DNA from 3 places in the Paenibacillus donghaensis genome. Region 1 is predicted to be linked to each of the others. Evidence: a T-box and tRNA genes for the amino acid it is inferred to sense, from the RefSeq annotation. Region 1 holds a T-box; the other regions hold tRNA genes.
What was found. The T-box of region 1 lies ahead of B9T62_RS25350 (arginine--tRNA ligase). A T-box ahead of a tRNA ligase gene usually reads a tRNA of that ligase, here a tRNA-Arg.
Positions count from the first base shown of each region.

Region 2: it has a tRNA-Arg gene. The T-box ahead of B9T62_RS25350 (arginine--tRNA ligase) is inferred to sense a tRNA for this amino acid. The anticodon was not compared.
Region 3: it has a tRNA-Arg gene. The T-box ahead of B9T62_RS25350 (arginine--tRNA ligase) is inferred to sense a tRNA for this amino acid. The anticodon was not compared.

Region 1 covers NZ_CP021780.1:5,574,459-5,581,524, reverse strand. The annotation lists gene B9T62_RS25350 (arginine--tRNA ligase) at 194-2,071, opposite strand; T-box leader at 2,119-2,336, opposite strand; gene B9T62_RS25345 (DEAD/DEAH box helicase) at 3,171-6,503, opposite strand; gene B9T62_RS25335 (stalk domain-containing protein) at 6,932-7,066, shown strand, end outside.
Region 2 covers NZ_CP021780.1:8,213,194-8,220,259, reverse strand. The annotation lists gene glgP (alpha-glucan family phosphorylase) at 1-487, shown strand, start outside; gene B9T62_RS37210 (sporulation protein Cse60) at 668-862, opposite strand; gene B9T62_RS37205 (helix-turn-helix transcriptional regulator) at 981-1,988, opposite strand; gene B9T62_RS37200 (Cof-type HAD-IIB family hydrolase) at 2,207-2,998, opposite strand; tRNA gene B9T62_RS37195 (tRNA-Gly) at 3,105-3,175, opposite strand; tRNA gene B9T62_RS37190 (tRNA-Pro) at 3,190-3,263, opposite strand; tRNA gene B9T62_RS37185 (tRNA-Arg) at 3,290-3,366, opposite strand; tRNA gene B9T62_RS37180 (tRNA-Gly) at 3,377-3,451, opposite strand; tRNA gene B9T62_RS37175 (tRNA-Leu) at 3,459-3,542, opposite strand; tRNA gene B9T62_RS37170 (tRNA-Lys) at 3,559-3,634, opposite strand; tRNA gene B9T62_RS37165 (tRNA-Gln) at 3,643-3,717, opposite strand; tRNA gene B9T62_RS37160 (tRNA-Asp) at 3,882-3,959, opposite strand; tRNA gene B9T62_RS37155 (tRNA-Met) at 3,965-4,038, opposite strand; tRNA gene B9T62_RS37150 (tRNA-Met) at 4,151-4,227, opposite strand; tRNA gene B9T62_RS37145 (tRNA-Val) at 4,259-4,334, opposite strand; tRNA gene B9T62_RS37140 (tRNA-Glu) at 4,338-4,409, opposite strand; tRNA gene B9T62_RS37135 (tRNA-Ser) at 4,435-4,527, opposite strand; tRNA gene B9T62_RS37130 (tRNA-Asn) at 4,533-4,608, opposite strand; tRNA gene B9T62_RS37125 (tRNA-Ile) at 4,612-4,688, opposite strand; rRNA gene rrf (5S ribosomal RNA) at 4,745-4,861, opposite strand; rRNA gene B9T62_RS37115 (23S ribosomal RNA) at 4,940-7,066, opposite strand, start outside.
Region 3 covers NZ_CP021780.1:6,241,886-6,248,951, reverse strand. The annotation lists rRNA gene B9T62_RS28285 (16S ribosomal RNA) at 1-847, shown strand, start outside; rRNA gene rrf (5S ribosomal RNA) at 970-1,086, shown strand; tRNA gene B9T62_RS28275 (tRNA-Ile) at 1,127-1,203, shown strand; tRNA gene B9T62_RS28270 (tRNA-Ala) at 1,226-1,301, shown strand; rRNA gene B9T62_RS28265 (23S ribosomal RNA) at 1,551-4,598, shown strand; rRNA gene rrf (5S ribosomal RNA) at 4,735-4,851, shown strand; tRNA gene B9T62_RS28255 (tRNA-Asn) at 4,858-4,933, shown strand; tRNA gene B9T62_RS28250 (tRNA-Thr) at 4,935-5,010, shown strand; tRNA gene B9T62_RS28245 (tRNA-Glu) at 5,021-5,095, shown strand; tRNA gene B9T62_RS28240 (tRNA-Val) at 5,134-5,209, shown strand; tRNA gene B9T62_RS28235 (tRNA-Gln) at 5,261-5,334, shown strand; tRNA gene B9T62_RS28230 (tRNA-Lys) at 5,340-5,412, shown strand; tRNA gene B9T62_RS28225 (tRNA-Leu) at 5,430-5,513, shown strand; tRNA gene B9T62_RS28220 (tRNA-Gly) at 5,521-5,595, shown strand; tRNA gene B9T62_RS28215 (tRNA-Arg) at 5,602-5,678, shown strand; tRNA gene B9T62_RS28210 (tRNA-Pro) at 5,705-5,778, shown strand; tRNA gene B9T62_RS28205 (tRNA-Gly) at 5,793-5,866, shown strand; tRNA gene B9T62_RS28200 (tRNA-Pro) at 5,881-5,954, shown strand; gene B9T62_RS28195 (ImmA/IrrE family metallo-endopeptidase) at 6,044-6,457, opposite strand; gene B9T62_RS28190 (helix-turn-helix domain-containing protein) at 6,491-6,943, opposite strand.

The DNA of each region.
Region 1 (7,066 bases):
GCAGGTATTTGAGCATTGGCGGCGCTGGTAGCTATAAAAGATGTATTATTGCAGGTATTTCGCACATCGCACACGCCCCCCGAGCATATACACGTACGCCCAACCGCTCACACACGTTAGCACTACTTCGCAAGGTACGTTCGGCACGTTCTGGCTTCCTTTAGCGGAATCGCGTATTCCTTAGCTGCCTCAGTTACAAACGCTCAGGCGCCGGCAGTCCCAGCACCTCAAGCACCTCGCCAAAGGTATCCCTGAACCGGGAGGTCAACCAGAGCCGGAAGAGAATCGTGGCAGGTTCCCCTTTGAGGATGGGGCAGGCACCGTAAAAGTTGTTGAACAACGTAGCCAGCGTATGGGCGTAGCTGCAGATGGTATTGGGTGTCAGCTCCTGGCTTGCCGTATACAACGTGTCCTGCCACGCTGCCAGCTGTCTCAGCAGTCCATTCTCTGCAGGCTCGGGCAGTGCAGGGAAGGCAAGCAGTGCCGCATCTGCTGGGATAGGGAGCTGTGCTTTGCTCAATACACTGCTGGCACGGGCAAAAGTATACATCAGGTATACGCCGGTGTTGCCGGAGATTTCCGTCGCCTGTTTGAAATCAAACACGATCTCCGTCCCCAGATTGAAGCGCAGCAAGTAATAACGGATCGCTGCGGTGGCTATCTCGCGGCTGGTAAGCCCGCTGCTGTCAGGCCGGGCGTTCTCAATCACTGTTTCCATCCGCTGCAGCAGTTCTGACACCTTGACCCCGATCCCCTGACGGCCAGACATGGCGTAGGAGCTTCTAAGATCGGAGGTGTCCAGGCCCAACTCATCCGCTGAAGCGGGACTGAGTGAAACCACGCCATAGCTCACATGATGAAGCTGATCCGCCTGTTCGGCATATCCCAGCACCTCCAGTGCCTGCTTGACCATCGCTTGCGGATACTCCTGTCTGTAGTCAATGACGTTAATAACGCTGCGCGCCTGTCCATAGGGCTGCTGCTGCCCGGCAGGGCTTGTAGTTGAAACGCCGCTTGTAAACGGTTTGTACAGAAAGTCCTGCTCGAGCAGGCCAAATTTCCACAGATGATAGGCAATATCCTTGGCCGTATAAGTCAAAATCCCGTTCGAACGCACCAGCACCTTATCCTGGTGATGCTCCTCCGATTGTTCTTCCGTCTGCTCCCCGTCACCGCCGGAAACCTTCAGCACCCAGCACCCGGCAAGCTTGCCGGCTGTTTCCTTCACAAACACGGGTGTCTGCTGCAGCAGCTGGAAGGTAGCATTCCAGAATCCGCCTCTTACAATACTGCTCTCCCAGACCAGCAGATCGTAGTCTATGCCGAAGCTGTGCATCTCCTCGACATGCTCCCGGACAATCCGCTCTGCTGTCAGATTGCCAAGCCAGGCTTCGTTGCCCTTGCCTTGCTCCAGCGCATGCAGCATCTCTGTACGTTTGGCTGTCATTTCAGGCTGCTGCGCATACTCCCGATTGACACTGGCATACACATCCCAGCAGTAGTCGCCGAAACGGATATGCTCGCCTTCCAGGGGGACATGCAGTAATCCAACGACCGTATCTGCCAGCTGATTCCCCAAATCATCGACATAGTTATGGACCTCTACCTCGTTGCCTGTTGTTCTGAGCAGCCTGGCCAAGGCATCCCCGATGCAGGCGTTTCTCAGGTGGCCTACATGCATGGACTTATTGGGGTTGACCGAAGTATGTTCTATGGCGATTTTGCCCTGTGCCACTGCCGGATAATCAAAAGAGCGCACCGCCCACTCCCGCCAGTCCACGTATAGGTTCACGAAACCCGGGGCCGCAACCTCGACCCTGCTCAGCAGACCGCCGCAGCAGCCTTGCTGCTCCATTTCAGCCTTCACCAGCCCGGCTATCACTATAGGCGGCTTGCGCAGGCGTTTGGCCAGCTGCATAGCCAGACTGCTGGAATAATCCCCATGCTCCGCGTGGGCAGGCTGCTCCAGAGGAATAACCCCACTCCACTCTCCGTCCCACTCCATGCCCAAGCTACTGCATACGCTGGATATGCTTTTTTGCAGACTTGCTCTAATGACTTCGCTGATCACAGAAATAACCTCCTTCGATAAATGCACACACAAAAGCCCTCATCTCCATAAGAGACGAGGGCTTCAGCGCTCGCGGTACCACTCTTGTTGCTAAACAAGCTGTTTAGCCACCTTACAGGTTAACGGCCTTCTGCCGGAACCTCCTACTGGCTTCAGAGGTCCATCTCACGGGTGCGCTTCATTAGCTGTCCTGTACCGGCTTTCACTCTTCCGGCTCGCTGTAGACTAGAACAAACGTAATTACTCTCCCGATCATCGATTATATGTATTAATTTTTTACAAGTATAACGAATTTAGCGAAAAATGCAACAACTATATAACGGATGAAGCAAAAGGGTTCGAAGCATCCGAGTTGCTTTACCCGATGTCTCCATATTGTCCACCCCGTACGCGGTTTGCTGAAATATTACTATATCGATCCATCAATACGAAGCTGTCTGCTAGTTTAATAGAGGCCAGCCATAAAAGGGAGGAGGGAGAAAGGATGGCTATAGTCTCAACGGGACCTTTGGAGAACAGTCCGGCTCTGGCGTTCGTCCAACACAATTGATTACAGTAAAGATCGTCAACCAGGCTGCTGTCAATCCGGTGCTGTAACCATTGAAGGGTATGTGCTCGGCGGCACCAGAATCCTCTATGTGAGCGAAGTGGTTGTGCTTATGGGCAATGAGGTGTTGACCAGAAATTATTTTGCCGATATAGACGGGCATAAAAGGGAAGACTCCGCAGCCGCTTAAATGACTGCGGGAGCTTCCCTGTTTTATGTGTTTTAGTAAGTGGAGAATTTCTAGATCTCGAAGACTTGCTCCGTGGTGGTTCCATAAGATCGAACCCTGAATTAGTTGCGAAACTGCATCTAAATATAGGGTTTTTTCCGTTTTTGGGGAAATAGATGCGAATTAGCATCTAATTCAGGGGTTTGATCGTCAGTGAACCATTTTAATCGAAATTAATTGCAGATTCGCACTTAATCACCCGATAGCGCACGATACGACTGAAATTAGTTGCAGTTTCGCATCTATTTACTCCGAACGCTCCAGGTAACATTCCGAGTTGAAATCTAGTGGTCAAAATCCCCCGATCCCCAGCCGCTCTGCAATCAAAGCAGCAGCAGCGAGCGGATATCCTGCTCCGTCAAGGTGGACAAGCCCTCCTGTCCGGGCTGGATGACTTCGTCGATCAGATTTTTTTTCTTCTGCTGCAGCTCGTACATCTTGTCCTCGACGGTGCCCTGGGCAACCAGGCGGATGACTTGGACCACGTTCTTCTGTCCCATCCGGTGGGCGCGGTCGGCGGCTTGCTGCTCCACCGCCGGGTTCCACCACAGGTCGTAGAGAATAACGGTGTCGGCACCGGTCAGGTTGAGGCCGGTGCCGCCTGCCTTCAAGGAGATCAGGAACAGGTCGCGGTTGCCTTGATTGAACCGGTCGCACAGCTCCACCCGCTGCGAAGCGGGAGTCTGGCCATCCAGGTAGAAGTATGGCACCCCCTGCACTCCAAGCTCCCGCCCGATCAGGCCCAGCATCTCGGTGAACTGCGAGAATACCAGCATCCGCTTGCCCGAGCTGCGGCACTCCTCGATAATCTCCAACAGCTGCTCGAACTTCGCGGACCCTCCGGTATACCCTTCCACGAACAGAGCAGGGTGACAGCACAGCTGACGCAGCCGCGTCAGTCCGGCTAGAATCTTGATCCTGCTCTGGCCGAAGAAGCTGTCCTTGTTCAGATGCTTAAGCGCCTCCTTCTGGAGCTGGGCGAGATAGGCGACATACAGCTTCTTCTGCTCTGGCAGCAGCTCTGAAGCCTGCAGCGATTCAATCTTGTCAGGCAGCTCCTTCAGTACATCACGCTTCAAACGGCGCAGCAGAAAAGGGCGTGCCCGCTGGGCAACGGTTTCCCGGGGCAGATCATGAAAAGCTTTTTTGCCCGGGAACAGTCCCGGCAGCACGGTGCTGAAGATCGACCACAGATCCTCCAGCGTATTCTCTACCGGTGTTCCGGTTAGGGCGAACCGGTGCCGGGCTTGAAGCACCTGAACGGCCTGTGCGGTCTGGGTGGCATGGTTCTTGATCGTCTGCGCCTCGTCTAGAATCAGGGTATGGAAGCTCCTACCCTTATACAGCTTGACATCTCTGCGCAGCAGTGGGTAGGAGGTGATGATCACATCTGCTCCGGCAGGACTCTGCAAGATGCGGCTGCGCTCCGTTAGGTTCCCGTCAGCAATGACCGCACGCAGCTGCGGCGTGAACTTCTTAAGCTCATTCAGCCAGTTATAGACCAGCGAGGCGGGAGCGACAATCAGCGCCGGTTGACCGCTCTCACGGATGGAGTCCAGCTCAGAGAGCAGAAAGGCGATACTCTGCAGCGTTTTGCCAAGGCCCATATCGTCGGCCAATATGCCCCCGAAACGGTAGTGGGCCAGGGTCTTCAGCCACTGGAAACCATGCTGCTGGTAATCACGCAGCACTGGGATCAGACTCTCCGGCACCGGGAAATCCAGATGGTCCGGGTTCTGCATGTCGGCCAGCAATTGCCGGAATGATTTGCCGATTTTGACAGCATCGCTTTTGTCATAGGGAGATTTAAGATTCAGGCCGTGCAGAACGGGCAGTGACATGGTCGCGCTCTGAAGGTCAACCTGATGGAGACCCAGCTCATTCATGAAGCTGATAATCTCCTGGAACTCCGCGCTCTCCAGCGGCAGCAGCGCCCCGTTCGGCAAGCGGTAATATTTGCGTTTATCCTGAAGCGAATGCAGAATCTGGACAATTTCCGTTTCCGGGATACCCGCCATATCGAATTTGAAGTCCAGCCAGTCCGTCTTCTCATTCCAGCTCAGGCTCGCTTTGGGTGTTGACGCTCCGGTCACCAGCCGTGCTTTAACCGCTGAGGTTGCGTAGATTTCCAGCAGTTCTTCCAGCAAAGGCACGGTATGATAGAGGAAATCATATTCCGCTTCTTCCTCATGCAGCATATAACCGCTCTCTGTAGCTGCGAAGGAGCCCTGTTCCATCAGCTCAAGAATGCGGCGTTCGGCTTCGGTATCACGAATTAGAATCACCTTAGTGCCGCGCGCCTGTTCTTCCAGTGGATTAAGAATAATGTCGCCGTATTGAAACTCCAGCCCGGCGAGCAGGCGGTCTTTGACCCGGTCGAGATAGAGCCTGGCAGACAGCTGGGTTTGCACAATCCGGCTGGCAATACTGTCAGCGATCTGTACTTGACCGAGCTTCTGCAGTCCGGGTATGACCTTGTCCATAAAAGGCTCCATTTGCTCCGGCGAGATTCCAATCCCGTTTCTGCGGGAGGAGCCGAGCAGGACATTCATCTCGGCCAGCTGCCTGCAGCCTGCCTCTGCTACCTTCAGCAGTCTGCCTTCGGATAACACCAGTCCGTAATCCTGCAGCACGGTCAGCTGCTCCAAGCCCTCGATCTGCAGTCGGTACCCTTCCCCATCCGGCTCGAACCCGAAGCGCAGTGGAGGAATATCGTCTGAGAACTGAAGTGTCTCCACCAGCAGATGGCCTTGCTGCAGATAGACACTCGGAGCTGCAATAAGCAGCGGCGCAAGGCTGTTCCAGAGCAGAGGAGGGACCGGCAGCAGCCGATCCCCGCCTTGGTCCGCACGGGTTGACGCATAAGAGCTGATCCCATCGCGGTATAGCTGCTCCTGCTGCCAGGCCTCTATAAGCTTAAGCAGTATAGCATGATCCTCCCTGCCGAAGCTGTGCAGGGCAGGATCATAGCTGAAATGCCTGGAGAAGGTGTAAGGCTCCCCCCGCTGCACATGTTCCAGGAACACTCGGGCCTGCTGTACAATATACATCCGCCCCGGTCCCACCTTAAGCTCGACGCCCAGCATACTGCCGCCATGCCTGTATTGATATGGCTTGCAGATGATCTCCAGGCGCAGCGGCGTACGCAGATCGACGAATCTTCCGGTGCTGCCGGGACGAACCTTGCTGCGCTCGAACAGCCCCAGCATACTGTTCACAATCTGTTGGTCTCTGCTGTGTCCGTCTGCTGCTCTGGGACTGGCGGAGCTTGTGCTATGCGGGGCAGGCCCTTGCGGCACCCGCCCCGCGCCCTTTCTGCCTTCTTTCTGCTCCTGGTTAAGGATAGCAATCAGCATGGCGGCAATGTGCTCGCAGTAACGGCCTGATGCGGATGCCTGAAAGTCAGGACAGGTACATTCTGCATCCACATCATTATCGCTGCGGATATAGGCTTCAAGCTGATAGTTCTCCCCTTCGCCCTGAACGATGGCAGAATATTGGGAAGTGATGTAATTCTCCCCGTAGCTATCCTCTAGCTCTATGTCGTACGCTTCGGACAATTCCACCCAGCCTGACTGATAATACGACAGTCCCTGTTTATAGAAGGAGTCGCCGCAGAGCAGCCTGATGATGCGTTCCGGTACACTGTTGCCCACTTTAGCTTCGCTCCTTTTCCCGGAGAGGGGCGCCGATTCCATGCATGATGAATTGAATCGTCAGCTCAATCTCTTCCTCGTCATTCCAGTATATAGTACCATAGCAAGTTTAAAGTTACATTTGGCGGTGCTTGCGCAGGGCCAGTACATTCAGCAGCATAAACAGGAGTGAGAAGCCGGTCAGCACATATACGTTCAGCGCGATAGCGCTCCAGCCCCGGGTATTCCCTGACCTTGGTGCTGGGCATGTTAAAATTACCATTATTGTAATTAATTAGATTATAAGATGCAATGTAAATCACTTTATTAAGCCCGCGAAAAAAAGCTTGTCAGTTAATATTACCAAAACATTCCTCCGTAACAGATTTCACAATTGTAGACGAAAATTACAGTAGCAGTTACCTAGAGGAAAAGGGTGAATCTAATTGATGAATAGTAAATGGTTAAGCGTTGGCTTGGTATCAGCACTTCTCGTAACAGCGGGTGCAGGCAGTGTTTCAGCCGCTTCCGGTGTGAACAGCGGGAATGGTGCAGCAGTCAAGGTTGCCGTTCAGCCGGCAGTG
Region 2 (7,066 bases), 2.6 Mb from region 1:
TCCGCTGGATGACAATGGCAAGCTGATCGTCAGCAACCTGGTCGCCATGATGAAAAAATACCCGAAAAGCGTCGTTTTCCTCGAAAACTACGATATGACGATTGGAGCGCAGCTGACCCGGGGATCAGACATCTGGCTTAATAACCCGCGCCGTCCGCTGGAAGCGAGCGGCACCTCAGGCATGAAGGCGGCTATGAACGGGGTGCTTAACTGTTCGATTCTAGATGGCTGGTGGCCGGAAGCCTGCCTCGACGGCGAGAATGGCTGGCAGATTGGCGACGGATTTGAGACGAACGACTTCGCCGTACTGGATAAGCATGACAGCGATGCACTGTATGATACATTGCTGAAGCGTGTGGTGCCTACTTTTTATGAGGATCAAGAGAAATGGGTACAGATGATGAGACGCAGCATTGAGACCACCCGCACCGAATTTGCCACCAAACGGATGCTGGAGGAATATTACAACCGGATGTACATTCAATAGTCATTCATTGGCAGATATAATTGCCTAAATAATAAGACGGCCCTCCTGCCTGCGGGAGTAGCCGTCTTTTCTTTAAATATTTCTGCTTGAATCATTTACTTCAAAACCGCATAGTAAATGATTGCGAACAGCAAACCTAACGTTGAAACTACAGACAATCCCGTGAAAAAGTGTCCCCAGCTACTGTTTTTCATACGTCTTATACACAACCAGAATCGTAGTTCGCTGATGCTCTGACCCGTCACGCGCGGATTTGACCACCGAACCATAACAAATATTCACAATCTGCTCCTCCAGCAGGCCTGCCAGGAATTCATTCGCTTTGTTCTCCGCATAGGAATTGTCTGCATCCACAAACTCTTTGACTTGTATCATTATTCATTCTCCTTTGGGTTAAATCGTACATGGCGTTTTCCCGCTCAGGTAACATTTAATGTAAAATCATCGCTAAAATAGAGCAAGGCACCCCGCAGCTACTACGGAATGCCTAACTTCAGCTAAGCTTATCACCGATTCCCTCAGGAGTCAAAGACAAAGAGTTTCCGTCTTCCTGGCGGTACATCTGCGTCCACTGCTCGAGCTGCTGCTTCAAGCGTTCTCTAGACGAAGCCGGCTCCAGAATCTCCGCATTAGGCCCGTACTGCAGAATCCATTTCATAAATTCCTTTTCATTGTTGACAGTCACCTCGAACAGCAGCGCGCCGCCTGGCTCGTCTATCATTCGCGGATGGACAAACAGCTCCTCCTCCTTGATGTAGCGTGCGATTTCCGGATGAAAGCGGACCTTGAAAGTGATATTTTTGCTGCCTCGGTCAATGGACCAGGTGTTCTTCAGGTACTGCTTAATATTGAAGCCGCCTTTATCAAACGGACTGTCCGTAACCTCTACCTCCTGAAAACGGCTGATTCGGAAGGTGCGGATCGCCTGCTTCAAATGGCAAAAACCGATCAGATAAAAGCGCTGGTCACGCGGAATCAAATAATACGGATCGATCTCACGCTGGGTGAGGGCATTACGCGATTGCGAATGATACACGGTGCGGATGCTTTTTTCCTCCAGAATGGCACTGATGATCGGCTGCAAAAAGTTGCGGCTCTGCTTGCGGTACGCTGGTGTGCCCATCTGAATGATGTCGGCGATGTTCTCAAGAATCCCGTTCTGTTTGGACTTCTCCTTCCGATGGGTTCCCATTACCTTATCATATGCGGTGGAGAAGCCTGGAGGGATCTTATCGGGATTCAGCACGGAAGGCAGCAGCGAGAAGGCCAAGGCCTCCTGCTCCGAGAAATCCAGCGGGTACAGGAAGAACTTGCCCATAAATTTATACCCCGTGCCTCTGCCTTCATTGGTTACAGGCGCAATATGGCTCAGCAGTTCTAGATCCCTGTACACCGTCCTGATGTTGACATCACATTTGAAGGCCAGATCCGCCGCAGTAATTCCCGGATGAGATTGGATCGCGTTTATTATCTTGAATATTCGAATTACTTTATCAGTCATTATACCTACTCCTTAGCTCCCAGAATTTGTAGCCTTTGATCCAATTCCTTCACTATAGCAGCTTACAGCCTTCGTTTCTGTCAATAAATGCACGTATGTGAAGATGATTCCGAATGGCCCCTTTGTCCTGACAAAGACCGTCTCCGCATAAAAAACGAGGGACCAAGGTCCCCCGTGCTCTTATCATCCGCTTATATTCATCCCAAGGTTCCGGATCACTAATCACCTATAAGTCCATAATACTTCAGTGCATATTCGATTCCATCCTGGTCCACACTGCGGGTTACGAAATCAGCCTGTTCCTTCAAACGGTCACTGGCATTACCCATGGCGATTCCCGTTCCAACGGTCTGCAGCATCTCTATATCATTGCCACCATCCCCAAAAGCCATCGCTTCCCCAGGCTCTATATCAAAATGCGCCATAACCCGCTCCACCGCCCGGGCCTTATTGTTTCCAAGCCGCTCAATGTTATAGGCATTCGGGTAATCGCCTCCCCAATGATAGAACTGCAGATCCCCGGAAATCTGGCGGTATTCTTCGATCTGCCCCCGATCCAGAAACAAGCACATCCCCATGTACTCCACCTCGCGTTCAGTGAACATATCCGGAATAGCCTGACAATCAATATTCTTCAGAATCGGCAGAGCGATATCCGCAGCCAGTCCATTGGAGAAGCTCTCTTCGATTCCAAAACAGGACAAATGGTCCCCCCGTAATTGACTGATCCGCCGCAGCTGTTCCAAGTCTTGAGGCAGAATAGGGTCCTTGTACATTTCATGGTCCTGCAATCTTATGTATGCACCGCTAAAATTAATATAATTGCTTACTCCCAGCATATCACCGACCGGCTTGGCTAAATAATAGGATCGTCCTGTTGCCAGAACTACCTGAATCTTCTTCTCCTGCAGCTTCGCAATACTGCGGACCGTCGATTCCGGCACCTGCTCCGTAAGATTATCGACAACCGTTCCATCCAGATCAAAAAACACAATGCGGATACCCACCATTCTTGCAATTACCTCCTCTGTTGATATCCTAATTATACCATCGCTGCTTTAGAAGGAAGAACGCAAAAAAAAAGCAGCCAATTAAGGCTGCTTCTCTCATTCATTAAGCGGGTGATGGGAATCGAACCCACGCTATCAGCTTGGAAGGCTGAAGTTCTACCATTGAACTACACCCGCACAGGTGTGAAATATCGGGATGACACGATTTGAACATGCGACCCCCTGGTCCCAAACCAGGTGCTCTACCAAGCTGAGCTACATCCCGTAATCCTATAATTGCTTCATTAAAAATGGCGCGCCCTGAGAGATTCGAACTCCCGGCCTTTTGATTCGTAGTCAAACGCTCTATCCAGCTGAGCTAAGGGCGCAAAATCTATTTGGAGCGGACGACGGGAATCGAACCCGCGACCCTCGCCTTGGCAAGGCGATGCTCTACCGCTGAGCCACGTCCGCAAAATCATGGTGCGCGTGGAGGGACTTGAACCCCCACGTCATAAACGCTAGATCCTAAGTCTAGTGCGTCTGCCAATTCCGCCACACGCGCACACTTTACAAAAATATGGTGAGCCATGAAGGATTCGAACCTTCGACACCCTGATTAAAAGTCAGGTGCTCTACCAGCTGAGCTAATGGCTCTCATTAAATGGCTGGGGATATAGGATTTGAACCTATGCATGACGGAGTCAAAGTCCGTTGCCTTACCGCTTGGCTAATCCCCAACAGGAAGTAAAACAACTTTTTTAACTTCTCATCCCTGAAGTTATATAAATGGCGGAACCGACGGGATACTCTTCACTACGTGACGAGATTGCGATGTAATGCTAACGAAGCTTATGCTCCAACGAACCCAGCTTATGAGTTCTCATCCCTGAAGTTATATAGATGGCGGAACCGACGGGATTCGAACCCGCGATCTCCTGCGTGACAGGCAGGCATGTTAGGCCAACTACACCACGGTTCCATATATTGCGGGGGCAGGATTTGAACCTGCGGCCTTCGGGTTATGAGCCCGACGAGCTACCGGGCTGCTCCACCCCGCGTCAGTAATAGTATGCCGGATTCCCAGGTATTTAACCCTTCATCCTGCTGCAGTTAGTAAAGGATATACCTTCACTTTACCGTTGTTTCATGTTGTCTTGCTTGATAGTAAATTGGTTGCGGGGGCAGGATTTGAACCTGCGGCCTTCGGGTTATGAGCCCGACGAGCTACCGGGCTGCTCCACCCCGCGTCATTGTAAATACTATCTTATAAAATTATCATGGTGGAGGCTGAGGGGATCGAACCCCCGACCCTCTGCTTGTAAGGCAGATGCTCTCCCAGCTGAGCTAAGCCTCCATATGACCCGTATGGGATTCGAACCCATGTTACCTCCGTGAAAGGGAGGTGTCTTAACCCCTTGACCAACGGGCCTCACTTAAGACAAACAAAATATTCATGGCGGAGAGAAAGGGATTCGAACCCTTGAGACGCTTGTGGCGCCTACACGATTTCCAATCGTGCTCCTTCGACCAAACTCGGACACCTCTCCATAAATGGCTCCCCGAACAGGACTCGAACCTGTGACAACTCGATTAACAGTCGAGTGCTCTACCAACTGAGCTATCAGGGAAAATGGTGGGCCCTAGTGGACTCGAACCACCGACCTCACCCTTATCAGGGGTGCGCTCTAACCAGCTGAGCTAAGGGCCCTTCTATGTATGCATAGATTAAGGGCAAAAAAAATACCACACGTAATGTGGTTGTCCGCTTGGCGACGTCCTACTCTCCCAGGACCCTTCGGTCCAAGTACCATCGGCGCTGGAGGGCTTAACGGTCGTGTTCGGGATGGGTACGCGTGGAACCCCTCCGCTATCGCCACCAAACGGGCATTTACAGCGTAAATGCTTCAGGAAACTTAATTCCTGAAAACTGAATCCGAAACAAATCTGCGTTTTAAGATTGTGGATAAGCCCTCGACCGATTAGTATTGGTCAGCTCCATGCATTGCTGCACTTCCACCTCCAACCTATCTACCTCGTCGTCTTCAAGGGGTCTTACTAATTGGGAAATCTCATCTTGAGGGGGGCTTCACGCTTAGATGCTTTCAGCGCTTATCCCGTCCGTACGTAGCTACCCAGCCATGCTCCTGGCGGAACAACTGGTGCACCAGCGGTACGTCCATCCCGGTCCTCTCGTACTAAGGACAGCTCCTCTCAAATTTCCTGCGCCCACGACAGATAGGGACCGAACTGTCTCACGACGTTCTGAACCCAGCTCGCGTACCGCTTTAATGGGCGAACAGCCCAACCCTTGGGACCTACTTCAGCCCCAGGATGCGATGAGCCGACATCGAGGTGCCAAACCTCCCCGTCGATGTGGACTCTTGGGGGAGATAAGCCTGTTATCCCCAGGGTAGCTTTTATCCGTTGAGCGATGGCCCTTCCATGCGGTACCACCGGATCACTAAGTCCGACTTTCGTCCCTGCTCGACTTGTAGGTCTCGCAGTCAAGCTCCCTTATGCCTTTGCACTCTGCGAATGATTTCCAACCATTCTGAGGGAACCTTGGAACGCCTCCGTTACTCTTTAGGAGGCGACCGCCCCAGTCAAACTGCCCGCCTGACACGGTCCCCGTACCCGATTAGGGCACTAGGTTAGAACCTAGATACGATCAGGGTGGTATCCCAACGGCGCCTCTGCAGAAGCTTGCGCTCCTGCTTCTCTGGCTCCCACCTATCCTGTACAGATCGTACCCAAATTCAATATCAAGCTGCAGTAAAGCTCCATGGGGTCTTTCCGTCTTGTCGCGGGTAACCTGCATCTTCACAGGTATTAAAATTTCACCGGATCTCTCGTTGAGACAGCGCCCAAGTCGTTACGCCATTCGTGCGGGTCAGAATTTACCTGACAAGGAATTTCGCTACCTTAGGACCGTTATAGTTACGGCCGCCGTTTACTGGGGCTTCGGTTCACAGCTTCGGATTGCTCCTAACCGCTCCCCTTAACCTTCCAGCACCGGGCAGGCGTCAGCCCGTATACTTCGCCTTACGGCTTCGCACAGACCTGTGTTTTTGCTAAACAGTCGCTTGGGCCTTTTCACTGCGGCCCCCTCGGGCTATTCACCCTACCGAGGCACCTCTTCTCCCGAAGTTACGAGGTCATTTTGCCGAGTTCCTTAACGAGAGTTCTTCCGCGCGCCTTAGAATTCTCTTCTCGCCTACCTGTGTCGGTTTGCGGTACGGGCACCTTCTCCTGGCTAGAGGCTTTTCTTGGCAGTGTGAGATCATGACCTTCGCTACTAACATTTTCGCTCCCCATCACAGCCCAGCCTTCACGATGTGCGGATTTGCCTACACATCAGCCTCACTGCTTAGACGGACACATCCATCAGTCCGCGTCACTACCCTCCTGCGTCACCCCATCGCTCATAGCGGATTACGGTGGTACAGTAATTTCAAACTGTTGTCCTTCGACTACGCCTTTCGGCCTCGCCTTAGGTCCCGACTTACCCTGAGCGGACGAGCCTTCCTCAGGAAACCTTGGGCTTTCGGCGGATCAGATTCTCACTGATCTTTTCGTTACTCATACCGGCATTCTCACTTGTATACGCTCCAGCACTCCTCACGGTATACCTTCAACGTATATACAACGCTCCCCTACCCCAGGATCGACTTCACTCCAGCTTCGAAATGTGTTTATCCCCTGTAGAACATATAGCCTTCATCCCTTCCAGGATGATTTCAGGCATACATGTCTATTTCTGATAAACACCGCTCAAAGAAGCAGTGAAGTCGATCCTAGCCATAGCTTCGGTGGTGTGTTTAGCCCCGTTACATTTTCGGCGCAGAGTCACTCGACCAGTGAGCTATTACGCACTCTTTCAATGGTGGCTGCTTCTAAGCCAACATCCTGGTTGTCTGTGCAACTCCACATCCTTTCCCACTTAACACACACTTGGGGACCTTAGCTGATGGTCTGGGCTGTTTCCCTTTCGACAATGGATCTTAGCACTCACTGTCTGACTCCCGGCAATAAATATGTGGCATTCGGAGTTTGACTGAGCTTGGTAACCCTTGCGGGCCCCGCACC
Region 3 (7,066 bases), 670 kb from region 1:
TAGATATGTGGAGGAACACCAGTGGCGAAGGCGACTTTCTGGGCTGTAACTGACGCTGAGGCGCGAAAGCGTGGGGAGCAAACAGGATTAGATACCCTGGTAGTCCACGCCGTAAACGATGAGTGCTAGGTGTTAGGGGTTTCGATACCCTTGGTGCCGAAGTTAACACAGTAAGCACTCCGCCTGGGGAGTACGGTCGCAAGACTGAAACTCAAAGGAATTGACGGGGACCCGCACAAGCAGTGGAGTATGTGGTTTAATTCGAAGCAACGCGAAGAACCTTACCAGGTCTTGACATCCCTCTGAATCTGCTAGAGATAGCAGCGGCCTTCGGGACAGAGGAGACAGGTGGTGCATGGTTGTCGTCAGCTCGTGTCGTGAGATGTTGGGTTAAGTCCCGCAACGAGCGCAACCCTTATGCTTAGTTGCCAGCACGTGATGGTGGGCACTCTAAGCAGACTGCCGGTGACAAACCGGAGGAAGGTGGGGATGACGTCAAATCATCATGCCCCTTATGACCTGGGCTACACACGTACTACAATGGCCGGTACAAAGGGCTGCGAAACCGCGAGGTGGAGCGAATCCCAACAAAGCCGGTCTCAGTTCGGATTGCAGGCTGCAACTCGCCTGCATGAAGTCGGAATTGCTAGTAATCGCGGATCAGCATGCCGCGGTGAATACGTTCCCGGGTCTTGTACACACCGCCCGTCACACCACGAGAGTTTACAACACCCGAAGTCGGTGGGGTAACCCGCAAGGGAGCCAGCCGCCGAAGGTGGGGTAGATAATTGGGGTGAAGTCGTAACAAGGTAGCCGTATCGGAAGGTGCGGCTGGATCACCTCCTTTCTATGGAGAATCGTTTCCTGAGACGGAAACATTCGAACAGAAGCGTAAGCTTCTATAGAACCTTCGGGTTCAACACACTCACTCGTGTTCAGTTTTGAAAGAGCAAGTCTCTTTCGTATGCGTTTGGTGGCGATAGCGGAGGGGTTCCACACGTACCCATCCCGAACACGACCGTTAAGTCCTCCAGCGCCGATGGTACTTGGACCGAAGGGTCCTGGGAGAGTAGGACGCCGCCAAGCGCACACTTATGAATTTCATAAGCGTCATTGATATGAATAAGGGCCTTTAGCTCAGCTGGTTAGAGCGCACCCCTGATAAGGGTGAGGTCGGTGGTTCGAGTCCACTAAGGCCCACCATTTCAACTTCATATCCTATTATGGGGCCATAGCTCAGCTGGGAGAGCGCCTGCCTTGCAAGCAGGAGGTCAGCGGTTCGATCCCGCTTGGCTCCACCAACAAACTTCATCAATTTGTTATGTCTTGAATAGTAAACTTGATCCTTGAAAACTGGATACCGAAACGAATTTGCGTTTTAGAACATCTTTTAACTGAAGCTTGCGTAAGCAAGTGAACGTGCATTAGATGCTGCTAGCGAAGATTTTGGATGATGAAGCGACCTTTGGCTTTGAATGTGTTAGTGAGTGGAGCAATCCGCGAGCGGCATTCAAAACAAGATGAGCAAATCAGCCAAACATCGTAGCGCTGGTTAAGCTAATAAGAGCACACGGAGGATGCCTAGGCGCCAGGAGCCGACGAAGGACGTGGCGAACAACGAAACTGCCTCGGGGAGCTGTAAGCAAGCTTTGATCCGGGGGTGTCCGAATGGGGAAACCCAGCTGTGGTAATTCGCAGTTACTCCTCTCTGAATACATAGGAGAGGTAGAGGCAGACCAGGGGAACTGAAACATCTAAGTACCCTGAGGAAGAGAAAACAATAGTGATTCCGTCAGTAGCGGCGAGCGAACGCGGAACAGCCTAAACCTAAGAGCTTGCTCTTAGGGGTTGTGGGACGTCTCACAAGGAGTTACAAAGGAATATAGTAGGCGAAGAGGTCTGGAAAGGCCCGCGATAGAGGTAAAAGCCCTGTAGCCTAAACTGTGTTCTCTCCGAGACGGATCCCGAGTAGTGCGGGGCACGTGAAACCCCGTATGAATCCAGCAGGACCATCTGCTAAGGCTAAATACTACCTGGCGACCGATAGTGAAACAGTACCGTGAGGGAAAGGTGAAAAGCACCCCGGAAGGGGAGTGAAATAGAACCTGAAACCGTGTGCTTACAAAAAGTCAGAGCCCGTTTTAGGGGTGATGGCGTGCCTTTTGTAGAATGAACCGGCGAGTTACGTTTACCATGCAAGGTTAAGGTGAGAAGCCGGAGCCGCAGCGAAAGCGAGTCTGAATAGGGCGATTTGAGTATGGGGGCGTAGACCCGAAACCGTGTGATCTACCCCTGTCCAGGGTGAAGGTGCGGTAACACGCACTGGAGGCCCGAACCCACGCATGTTGAAAAATGCGGGGATGAGGTGGGGGTAGCGGAGAAATTCCAATCGAACTCGGAGATAGCTGGTTCTCCCCGAAATAGCTTTAGGGCTAGCCTCGGTATAAGAATAGTGGAGGTAGAGCACTGATTGGGTGCGGGGCCCGCAAGGGTTACCAAGCTCAGTCAAACTCCGAATGCCACATATTTATTGCCGGGAGTCAGACAGTGAGTGCTAAGATCCATTGTCGAAAGGGAAACAGCCCAGACCATCAGCTAAGGTCCCCAAGTGTGTGTTAAGTGGGAAAGGATGTGGAGTTGCACAGACAACCAGGATGTTGGCTTAGAAGCAGCCACCATTGAAAGAGTGCGTAATAGCTCACTGGTCGAGTGACTCTGCGCCGAAAATGTAACGGGGCTAAACACACCACCGAAGCTATGGCTAGGATCGACTTCACTGCTTCTTTGAGCGGTGTTTATCGGATAGACATGTATGCCTGAAATCATCCTGGAAGGGATGAAGGCTATATGTTCTACAGGGGATAAACACATTTCGAAGCTGGAGTGAAGTCGATCCTGGGGTAGGGGAGCGTTGTATATACGTTGAAGGTATACCGTGAGGAGTGCTGGAGCGTATACAAGTGAGAATGCCGGTATGAGTAACGAAAAGATCAGTGAGAATCTGATCCGCCGAAAGCCCAAGGTTTCCTGAGGAAGGCTCGTCCGCTCAGGGTAAGTCGGGACCTAAGGCGAGGCCGAAAGGCGTAGTCGAAGGACAACAGTTTGAAATTACTGTACCACCGTAATCCGCTATGAGCGATGGGGTGACGCAGGAGGGTAGTGACGCGGACTGATGGATGTGTCCGTCTAAGCAGTGAGGCTGATGTGTAGGCAAATCCGCACATCGTGAAGGCTGGGCTGTGATGGGGAGCGAAAATGTTAGTAGCGAAGGTCATGATCTCACACTGCCAAGAAAAGCCTCTAGCCAGGAGAAGGTGCCCGTACCGCAAACCGACACAGGTAGGCGAGAAGAGAATTCTAAGGCGCGCGGAAGAACTCTCGTTAAGGAACTCGGCAAAATGACCTCGTAACTTCGGGAGAAGAGGTGCCTCGGTAGGGTGAATAGCCCGAGGGGGCCGCAGTGAAAAGGCCCAAGCGACTGTTTAGCAAAAACACAGGTCTGTGCGAAGCCGTAAGGCGAAGTATACGGGCTGACGCCTGCCCGGTGCTGGAAGGTTAAGGGGAGCGGTTAGGGGTAACCCGAAGCTGTGAACCGAAGCCCCAGTAAACGGCGGCCGTAACTATAACGGTCCTAAGGTAGCGAAATTCCTTGTCAGGTAAATTCTGACCCGCACGAATGGCGTAACGACTTGGGCGCTGTCTCAACGAGAGATCCGGTGAAATTTTAATACCTGTGAAGATGCAGGTTACCCGCGACAAGACGGAAAGACCCCATGGAGCTTTACTGCAGCTTGATATTGAATTTGGGTACGATCTGTACAGGATAGGTGGGAGCCAGAGAAGCAGGAGCGCAAGCTTCTGCAGAGGCGCCGTTGGGATACCACCCTGATCGTATCTAGGTTCTAACCTAGTGCCCTTATCGGGTACGGGGACCGTGTCAGGCGGGCAGTTTGACTGGGGCGGTCGCCTCCTAAAGAGTAACGGAGGCGTTCCAAGGTTCCCTCAGAATGGTTGGAAATCATTCGCAGAGTGCAAAGGCATAAGGGAGCTTGACTGCGAGACCTACAAGTCGAGCAGGGACGAAAGTCGGACTTAGTGATCCGGTGGTACCGCATGGAAGGGCCATCGCTCAACGGATAAAAGCTACCCTGGGGATAACAGGCTTATCTCCCCCAAGAGTCCACATCGACGGGGAGGTTTGGCACCTCGATGTCGGCTCATCGCATCCTGGGGCTGAAGTAGGTCCCAAGGGTTGGGCTGTTCGCCCATTAAAGCGGTACGCGAGCTGGGTTCAGAACGTCGTGAGACAGTTCGGTCCCTATCTGTCGTGGGCGCAGGAAATTTGAGAGGAGCTGTCCTTAGTACGAGAGGACCGGGATGGACGTACCGCTGGTGCACCAGTTGTTCCGCCAGGAGCATGGCTGGGTAGCTACGTACGGACGGGATAAGCGCTGAAAGCATCTAAGCGTGAAGCCCCCCTCAAGATGAGATTTCCCAACTAGTAAGACCCCTTGAAGACGACGAGGTAGATAGGTTGGAGGTGGAAGTGCAGCAATGCATGGAGCTGACCAATACTAATCGGTCGAGGGCTTATCCACAATCTTAAAACGCAGATTTGTTTCGGATTCAGTTTTCAGGCGATTAAGCCTGAAAGATTTTAAGCTGCATGTCTTTTCTGTAGTCGGTTATTTTCCTGAAGGAATTCGGGGGAGTAGCACGAGCGGAAAAAACCCGTTTGGTGGCGATAGCGGAGGGGTTCCACGCGTACCCATCCCGAACACGACCGTTAAGCCCTCCAGCGCCGATGGTACTTGGACCGAAGGGTCCTGGGAGAGTAGGACGCCGCCAAGCGGATATTCCCTGATAGCTCAGTTGGTAGAGCACTCGACTGTTAATCGAGTTGTCACAGGTTCGAGTCCTGTTCGGGGAGCCATGCTCTCATAGCTCAGTAGGTAGAGTGCTTCCATGGTAAGGAAGAGGTCACCGGTTCGAATCCGGTTGAGAGCTCCACAAATTTTTAGGCCCGTTGGTCAAGGGGTTAAGACACCTCCCTTTCACGGAGGTAACATGGGTTCGAATCCCATACGGGTCACCATTTTATCTGTTTTGTCCCTTTTGGGTCACCATACATATGGAGGCTTAGCTCAGCTGGGAGAGCATCTGCCTTACAAGCAGAGGGTCGGGGGTTCGATCCCCTCAGCCTCCACCATATTGTATTGCGTGAGCATGCTTCTATGGGAACACATCAAGTTAACACCTTAGGGGATTCGCCAAGTGGTAAGGCAACGGACTCTGACTCCGTCATCATAGGTTCGAATCCTATATCCCCTGCCAAATGCGAGCCATTAGCTCAGTTGGTAGAGCACCTGACTTTTAATCAGGGTGTCGAAGGTTCGAATCCTTCATGGCTCACTTGTATTATGATTTATGCGCGTGTGGCGGAATTGGCAGACGCACTAGACTTAGGATCTAGCGTCTTTGACGTGGGGGTTCAAGTCCCTCCACGCGCACCACTTATTTGCGGACGTGGCTCAGCGGTAGAGCATCGCCTTGCCAAGGCGAGGGTCGCGGGTTCGATTCCCGTCGTCCGCTCCAAATTGTGCGCCCTTAGCTCAGCTGGATAGAGCGTTTGACTACGAATCAAAAGGCCGGGAGTTCGAATCTCTCAGGGCGCGCCATTTTTAATGAAGCAATTATAGGATTACGGGATGTAGCTCAGCTTGGTAGAGCACCTGGTTTGGGACCAGGGGGTCGCATGTTCAAATCGTGTCATCCCGATATTTTACACCTATGCGGGTGTAGTTCAATGGTAGAACTTCAGCCTTCCAAGCTGATAGCGTGGGTTCGATTCCCATCACCCGCTCCATAATTTCATAGTTACGGGATGTAGCTCAGCTTGGTAGAGCACCTGGTTTGGGACCAGGGGGTCGCATGTTCAAATCGTGTCATCCCGATACTTGGCTAGATCAACAAACACTCTTACTTCGGTAAGGGTGTTTTTGTGTTTTTTTGCACAAACAATCGCGAGAACCGTCTCCCCGTTTTAATCATCCTGCAAAAAATGGACCTCGTGCGGAAGCCCGATTCTTAAATAATAACTATGCCACGATTCATCCGGATCTGGTGAGGTTCCTGCGGACAGCAGCTTCAACGCAAATACATTGGCCTGCCGTTCCAGCTTGCCGGGTGAGAAATAGGACTTCTCTTCGAGAAAAAAACGGTTGACCCCCTTATGCAGCCGGTCATGTCCCAGTTCATGCGCGCAAACAAAACGCTGCCATTCCAGAGGCAACTCATTATGGATGACAATAAATCTTCTTCTTAATTTACGGTAGTATAACCCCTTAGTCCCCGTACCCAGGTTGATAAAACGGATATGGATACCCAGTGCCTTAGATAGCTCAAAAGGACAGTTGGTTTTGTATTTATGAATCAGTTTATTGATCAGTTTATCCATTCTCTTCACCTGCAGCCAGTTATTAGGGTTGAATTAGCGTTGTTTACCTGATTTTGGTTCAGTATCGTCCGGTTTCTTGTTCCTTTTATTCATCTGCTTCGCTTCCCAGAACAGCCCTGTCAGCACATCCTTAATGCGCTGCCGATCTTCTTTATCCAGTGGGATTCCGTCAAACATCAGTTCTCCGTCGTCCTCAAGCATTTTGCGGAAATCTCGTTTGTCCTTGGAGGTAGCCCAAGCCGGGATAGCCTCTTCACTCTGCTTCGTCTCCTGCATATAGCCTGCATGGTCCATCAATTCCTCATAAGCCACACCTGTAGCTTCGGCAATTTTGCGCAGTGTAACCGGCTTGGGAACTCCACGTATTCCATTCTCTATCCTTGATATTTGTGAACCGCTGATTCCGGCGGAAGCCGCCAGATCGTTAATCGTCAGTCCTTTAGCCTCACGAAGCTGTTTCAGATAATCTCCAAATGTTGGTCTCATCACTACCGACTCCTATCCCTATTAGCTCTTGCTATTAATATAAGCTAAATATGCCAATAGGTAAACAGTAATGCGTATATCATTGCCAAAAGGCAAGAGAAGCTGAGATAATCCACTGTACAT